Regions from separate parts of the Streptomyces sp. NPDC001544 genome, predicted to be linked through region 2. Evidence: riboswitches for the same ligand, from Rfam matches in the RefSeq annotation. Region 2 holds a riboswitch; each other region holds the start of a gene.

Region 1 (2,258 bases), on a different contig from region 2:
GCGGCCTTCGCGATCGGGCTGGACAGCTAGACCGGTTTCAGACGGCCGGAACGCAGCGGCCGTCCTCGGTGCGGTAGCGCCACTTGGCGCCGTCCCGGACCAGTTCCCGCACCGCGTTCACGAACCGCTCCACGTGCTCGTCCGGCGTTCCCGCGCCGAAGCTGACCCGGATGGCGTTGAGGGACTTCTCGCCGGGCGCGGCCTCGGGGGCGCCGCACTCGCCCTGTGTCTGCGGGTCGCTGCCCAGCAGGGTGCGGACGAGGGGGTGGGCGCAGAACAGGCCGTCGCGGACGCCGATGCCGTACTCGGCGGAGAGCGCGGCGGCGAAGTGGGAGCTGTTCCAGCCCTCGACGACGAAGGAGATGACGCCGACGCGCGGGGCGTCGTCACCGAAGAGGGACAGGATCCGCACCTCGGGGAGTCCGGCGAGGCCCGCGCGGACCTTCGCGATCAGGTGCTGCTCGCGGGCGACCAGGGTGTCGAAGCCGGCCTCGGTGAGCGCCTTGCAGGCCGAGGCGATGGAGTAGGCGCCGATGACGTTCGGGGAGCCTGCCTCGTGGCGGGCGGCGCTGTCGTGCCACTCCACGTCCACTCCCCCGTCGGCACGCCGGGTGACCTTGCGGCTGGCGCCGCCGCCCGCGAGGTACGGCTCGGCCGCGCGCAGCCAGTCGGCGCGGCCGGCCAGCACACCCGAGCCGAACGGGGCGTACAGCTTGTGCCCGGAGAAGGCGACCCAGTCGACGTCCAGCTCCCTGAGGCTCACCGGGTGGTGGGGGGCGAGCTGGGCGGCGTCCAGGACGATCCGGGCGCCGTGCGCGTGGGCGGCGGCGGCCAGCTCGCGGACCGGCCACAGTTCGCCGGTGACGTTGGAGGCGCCGGTGACGCAGACCAGGGCCGGGCCGTAGGGGTCCCGCTCGGCGAGGGCCCGCTCCAGCGTGTCGACGGCCTGCCGCGGGGTGCGGGGGGCGTCGAGGCAGGTGACCCGTGCGTCCTGCCAGGGCAGCAGGGAGGCGTGGTGCTCGGTCTCGAAGACGAAGACCTGGCAGTCGGCGGGGAGCGCGCGGGCGAGCAGGTTCAGGGAGTCCGTGGTCGACCGGGTGAAGACGACCTGGTCGTCCGCCCGGCAGCCGAGGAAGCCGGCGACGGTCTTCCGGGCGTTCTCGAAGAGGTCGGTGGAGAGCTGCGAGAGGTATCCGGCGCCCCGGTGCACGCTGCCGTAGTACGGGGCGTACGCGGCGACGTCGTCCCAGACCCGCTGGAGCGCGGGGGCGCTGGCCGCGTAGTCGAGCGCGGCGTAGGTGACCTCGCCACCGGTGACGAGCGGAACGGTGACGTCCCGGCCCAGCACGGGCAGCGGGGCACAGACGGACGGAGCGGCGGCAACGGTGGAGACGGACATGGGTGTACTCCCGTGAAGGCAGGCGGAACTCACCGCACGAGCGGACGGCGCTCGAGTACGGATGAGGTGAAAAGGGGGATGCGGAGGCGGGGCTCGACGCCCTAGCGCATTCGCTTGCTCACGGAAGGCTCCCTCGTCGACCAGGACCCCTGGTGTGCGAGGGGTCCGCGCTTGCCGTAGACCTCGCTGCCTACGGCCTGGTCTTCACCCGGGGCACCCCGCCACGGACGGAGGGTTGCCGGACAGTCGGCCGGGGCCGAATGACTGTCACTCATGACCTGGTCGGAAAAGTTACGTGGGCCGATCACCGCCCGCAACTCGTGTCCGGATGGCGGGACGGGCCCTTGGGCCGGGGTCAGCGCACGACGTGGTGTCCGTGGTGCCGGGACCAGCGCACGCCGAACAGCACCAGGTCGGCCACCAGGACCACGGCACCGATGACCAGGAGCCAGAACAGCCCCTTCGCCGCCACGCCGATCAGTCCCAGGATGATCGCCACGAGGATCAGGAACAGGAAGAGCGCCATGGTTGACCACATCCTCCGACGGGCCGGTCAGCCGCGCGCGAGACGGCGCCCGCGTTCGGCGGCGGCCTCGTAGGGCCTGTCGTAGTGTTCGTAGATCTCGTGCTCCCGCTCGACCGGCAGGACGTCGTCCATGCCGATGGACGGTGCCTTCTTCACCTGCCCCCTGGGGTGGGCCACCTTCACGTACCCGGGTCCGAGGGTCGCCTCGTCGAGGGGGACGAAGACGAGCCGGTGCCGGGTCGGCAGTCCGGTGCGGACGGTGACCATGGCAGGCGTGTCGGTGGTGGTGTCCACGTAGACCGCTTCCAGGGCGCCGATCTTGCGGCCCCTGGG
Region 2 (2,258 bases):
CTCGCCGGGGCGCACGGTCAGGTCGATGCCGTCCAGGACGCGGTGGGTGCCGTACCACTTGTGGACGTCGTGGACCTCCAGGGCGGCCGGGGTCGTCTCCAGGGTGTCGGTGGCGGTCATACGGCGGCCTCCCTGCGCAGCCGGGCCCGCAGGTCGGCGAGGCCCGCCCGCGCCTTCTGCAGCGGGGTCGGCGGCAGGCTGCGGGTGGCACCGCGGGCGAAGTACCGCTCGACGTAGAACTGGACGACGGACACGACGCTGGTCAGGATCAGGTACCAGACGGTGGCGACGAGCAGCAGCGGCACGATGTCGCCGGGGTAGGTGCTGCCCATGGTCTGCACCGAGCCGAACAGGTCGAGCAGGGAGACGTAGAAGACGAGGGACGTGCTCTTGATCAGGCCGATGAGCTGGTTGACGTAGTTCGGGGTGATGGACCTCAGGGCCTGCGGGAAGACGATCCGGGTGAACTGGTAGCCCTTGGGCAGACCGAGTGCGGCCGCCGCCTCGTGCTGGCCCTGGTCGACGGAGAGGATGCCGCCGCGCACGACCTCGGCCGCGTACGCCGCCTCGTTGAGGCTGAGGCCGATGACGGCGACCGTCATGTCGGTGGCGAGCTTCGACTCGTCGAAGGTGACGAAGGCCGGCCCGAAGGGGATCCCGAGGCTCAACGTCTTGTACAGGGCTGAGAAGTTGTAGAGGAAGATCAGGACGACGATCAGCGGTACCGAGCGGAACAGCCAGGTGTAGGTCCAGCTCACCGCCCGCAGCACCGGGCTGCCGGACAGCCGGCCGAGCGCCAGCACGATGCCGCCGAGCAGGCCCAGCACGGCGCTGAGCGCGGCCGCTTCGAGGGTGACGACGAGCCCGTCGAGGATCGTGGGGCGCAGGAACCAGTAGCGGAAGCGGTCCCACTGGTAGAAGGGGTTCGTGGCCAGTCCGTGCAGGATCTGTGCGACGAGCACGAGGACGACGGCGGTGACGATCCACCGTCCGGGCCGCCGCAGCGGCTGTACGCGCTGGGCTCTGACGGTCTGTGGCGGTGTTTCGGCGGGTGGTGCCTCGGCGAGGGACACGGCGGCGCCTGGGGGTTCACTCATGGCGGGCTCCGGCGGATTCGGACACCCCGGGAACGCGGCGGGCCGGACGCGGGCCGCTACGGCGCTACGGCACGGGGCGGCACACGGGATCGCACGGGAACCGGGGGCTGGTCGGACAACGGCACACCGTACGGACGGTGTGCGTCAGGGCGCGGGGGGGGGCGGCTGGGAAGTGGGGTCAGCCCCGACAGCGGGCACGGCCCGGTGCGGTACACAGTGCGCTGTTGACCCGGAGCAGGTCGACGGCACGATCGGCGACGAGCAGTCCGGCGTACGGCGGTACGCAGCTCTGGGTACGGCCCGTGGCCGTCCTGGGAGCTGCGTACATGGCGTCACCTGTCACTGTTCCGGCCCCGCGGGGCTCTCGCGCTTACCGAAGACTTCGTCCGGTCCGGTCGTCACCTGGGGCACCCCACCGCGATGCGAGGGTTGCCGGTCAGCGAGCCAGGGCTTGTCGCTGACGCTCATGACCGTTCTGATCAGCAAGTAAGGCAGTTGACCGTTCGGATGTCAACGGCTGTCCATGCAATGGACCTGCCTGACCGGACCTCACCTGCTGGAAGAGCCGCCGGTGTCCATCGTGTGCCCCGTCCAGTCCAGGATCTGGACGGCCGCTCCGGCGGCCTCCAGGCCCTGGCAGCGGCCGTGGTGGCGGCGTGCGATGCCGTCCAGGTCCAGGTGGGTCCCGAAGGCGCGGTGGGCGGCCAGGCGCCGGGCGTAGGCCCACAGCACCGGGTGCCCGGCGATGCGGTGCACGGCACGGGCGTCGAGGTGGCAGCGGTGCACGGTGTCCAACTGCACCAGGGCCACCCACAGTTCGACGTCGGCCGCGGTGAGCCGGCCGGCGACGAGGTACTCCTCGCCGTCCAGGTACCGCTCCAGCCTGCCCAGGGTGTCCAGCAGCAGTTCCAGCGCGGTGGCACGCTCCGCGGGATCGGCGTCGGCCCGTCCGGCGCGCTGTGCGGCCTCCTGGATGCCTTCGGCGCAGAGCCGTTCGACGGCTTCGATCTGACTCTCGGTGCCGCACGGATACAGCGAGGTGGGGCCGTCCGGACAGAAGCGGTCGAGGTCGCGCAGGATGTCCGGGGTGTGGGTGCTGACGATCCGCCCCGACCAGTCGTCGCTGAGCACCGGGGCGAGGGCCGGCCCGGTGTAGTGGTG
Region 3 (2,258 bases), on a different contig from region 2:
TCCTCGCGGAGTTCGTACGAAACCGGGCCGCGATTGGACGCGACCAGCACCTCAGCACCGTGCGTGGAAGCCATGAGTCTCAACCTAGCCCGGCCCGGAAACGCTCAAACGTACGTTCCCTCCCCGGTGGTGTGACACGGCCGGGCTCAGGCCACCCGGCGCGCGGCGTACTCCGCGATCTCCGCCATCGGCGGCCGTTCCTCCGTGTCCACGGAGTAGGTGCGCGGCTCGAAGCCCTCCTCGCCCCGCTCGAACTGGGTGAGCGAGGGCCGGACGAGGTGGCCGCGGGCCAGGCGGAGCTGGGCGGTGCGGTAGATGGCGGCGGCCATCCGGCCGAGCGCCTGCCCGTCCTGGTGGCGGTGCTTGCGCACCCCGACGTCCACCTGGGCCAGGGCGTCCAGGCCCACCAGGTGCAGGGCGTCGACCAGCATGCCCAGCTCCACCCCGTACCCGACGGGGAAGGGCAGCTGCTCCAGGAGCGAGCGGCGGGCCGCGTACTCACCGCCGAGCGGCTGCACGAACCCCGCGAGCTGCGGCCAGTGCATGTTGAGCAGCGGGCGGGCCATCAGCTCGGTGACCCGGCCGCCCTGGCCGGAGGCCCCGGCGAGCGGACGGTCGTACATGCCCTTGACCAGGTCCACGTCCGGGTCGGTCAGCAGCGGGCCGACGATCCCCGAGACGAAGTCGGAGGAGAATTCCTTCAGGTCGGCGTCGATGAAGCAGACGATGTCCCCCTCGGTGACGAGGAGGGAGCGCCACAGCACCTCGCCCTTGCCGGGCACGGCCGGTATCCGGGGCAGGACGTCGTCGCGGTGGACGACCCGGGCCCCCGCCGCGGCGGCCACCTCGGAGGTGCGGTCGGTGGACCCCGAGTCGACGACCACGATCTCGTCGACGAGCGGGACCTGCTGCATCAGGTCGTGGCGGATGATCGCGACGATGTCGCCGACCGTCTCCTCCTCGTTCAGCGCGGGCAGCACGACACTGACCGACTGGCCCGTGCGCTGCTTCGCGGCCAGGATCTGGTGGAGCGGGCGATCGGTCACGGACCAGGAGCGGGTGCTCAGCCAGCGCTCGACTTCTTCCAGCACGGTGGGCGGCTCCTCACTGTTTGTCTCGCGGTTCGGACGACTATCTCAACTGTCCCGGCCTTCGGTTACAGTCTTGAACAACGCGGATGACCATCGCATGTCCGAGGCCACCGCTGTTCACAACCGCACACACAACCGCATACCGCTCATCCAGAGGGGCAGAGGGACACGGCCCGATGAAGCCCCGGCAACCCTCCAGTCGGTTCTCGTAGATCAGTCGGATCAGTTGGATCAGTCCTGATCGCTCCGCGAGGCTCCCGGCTAGGGAAGGTGCCAAATCCGTCTCACGGCGAGATGCGTCGTGAGGAAGATGAGGAGAAAGGGCCTCGCCTCCATGGCTGTGCAGACTGCTGCAAGCACCACCGACTCCACCGTAGACCTCGGGCCCGCCGCCGCTCTGAGCTGCCGCGAGTGCGGCCACCGGGTGCCGCTCGGACCGGTCTTCGCCTGTGAGGAGTGTTTCGGCCCGCTGGAGATCGCCTACGACTTCTCGGCCTACGAAACCGAGGAGCTCAGGAAGCGGATCGAGGCGGGACCCGCGAACATCTGGCGCTACGCACCCCTGCTGCCCGTCCCGGCGGACGTGGCGACGAAGCCCAACATCAACCCCGGCTGGACCCAGCTCGTCCAGGCCGACAACCTCGCCCGTGAGCTCGGCATCGAGGCGTCGCGCCTGTATGTGAAGGACGACTCCGGCAACCCGACGCACTCCTTCAAGGACCGTGTGGTCGCGCAGGCACTGGAGGCGGCGCGCGCCTTCGGGTTCACCACCCTCTCCTGCTCCTCCACCGGCAACCTGGCCGGCGCGGTGGGCGCCGCGGCGGCCCGGGCCGGCTTCCGTTCCTGCGTGTTCATCCCGCACGACCTGGAGCAGGGCAAGGTCGTCATGGCCGCGGTCTACGGCGGCGAGCTCGTCGGCATCGAGGGCAACTACGACGACGTGAACCGCTTCTGCTCCGAGCTGATCGGCGACCCGGCCGGCGAGGGCTGGGGCTTCGTCAACGTCAACCTGCGGCCGTACTACGCGGAGGGGTCCAAGACGCTGGCGTACGAGATCTGCGAGCAGCTCGGCTGGCGGCTCCCGGACCAGATCGTCGTCCCGATCGCCTCCGGCTCCCAGCTCACCAAGATCGACAAGGGGCTGCAGGAGCTGATCAAGCTCGGTCT

The links. A riboswitch is a leader RNA that binds a small molecule or an ion and turns the genes downstream of it on or off. The one in region 2 is predicted to bind S-adenosylmethionine.
Region 1: another riboswitch for S-adenosylmethionine. It lies ahead of ACFY0F_RS03970 (aminotransferase class V-fold PLP-dependent enzyme); the one in region 2 lies ahead of ACFY0F_RS06520 (amino acid ABC transporter permease).
Region 3: another riboswitch for S-adenosylmethionine. It lies ahead of thrC (threonine synthase); the one in region 2 lies ahead of ACFY0F_RS06520 (amino acid ABC transporter permease).

What each region holds. Positions count from the first base shown of each region.
Region 1 covers NZ_JBIAVN010000001.1:869,488-871,745, reverse strand. The annotation lists gene ACFY0F_RS03975 (Lrp/AsnC family transcriptional regulator) at 1-30, shown strand, start outside; gene ACFY0F_RS03970 (aminotransferase class V-fold PLP-dependent enzyme) at 38-1,399, opposite strand; SAM riboswitch class IV at 1,562-1,678, opposite strand; gene ACFY0F_RS03965 (hypothetical protein) at 1,755-1,925, opposite strand; gene ACFY0F_RS03960 (PRC-barrel domain-containing protein) at 1,953-2,258, opposite strand, start outside.
Region 2 covers NZ_JBIAVN010000002.1:268,378-270,635, forward strand. The annotation lists gene ACFY0F_RS06515 (amino acid ABC transporter ATP-binding protein) at 1-120, opposite strand, end outside; gene ACFY0F_RS06520 (amino acid ABC transporter permease) at 117-1,097, opposite strand; SAM riboswitch class IV at 1,459-1,569, opposite strand; gene ACFY0F_RS06525 (glutathione S-transferase C-terminal domain-containing protein) at 1,647-2,258, opposite strand, start outside.
Region 3 covers NZ_JBIAVN010000023.1:94,982-97,239, reverse strand. The annotation lists gene ACFY0F_RS36040 (trehalose-6-phosphate synthase) at 1-74, opposite strand, end outside; gene ACFY0F_RS36035 (glucosyl-3-phosphoglycerate synthase) at 147-1,091, opposite strand; SAM riboswitch class I at 1,235-1,408, shown strand; gene thrC (threonine synthase) at 1,426-2,258, shown strand, end outside.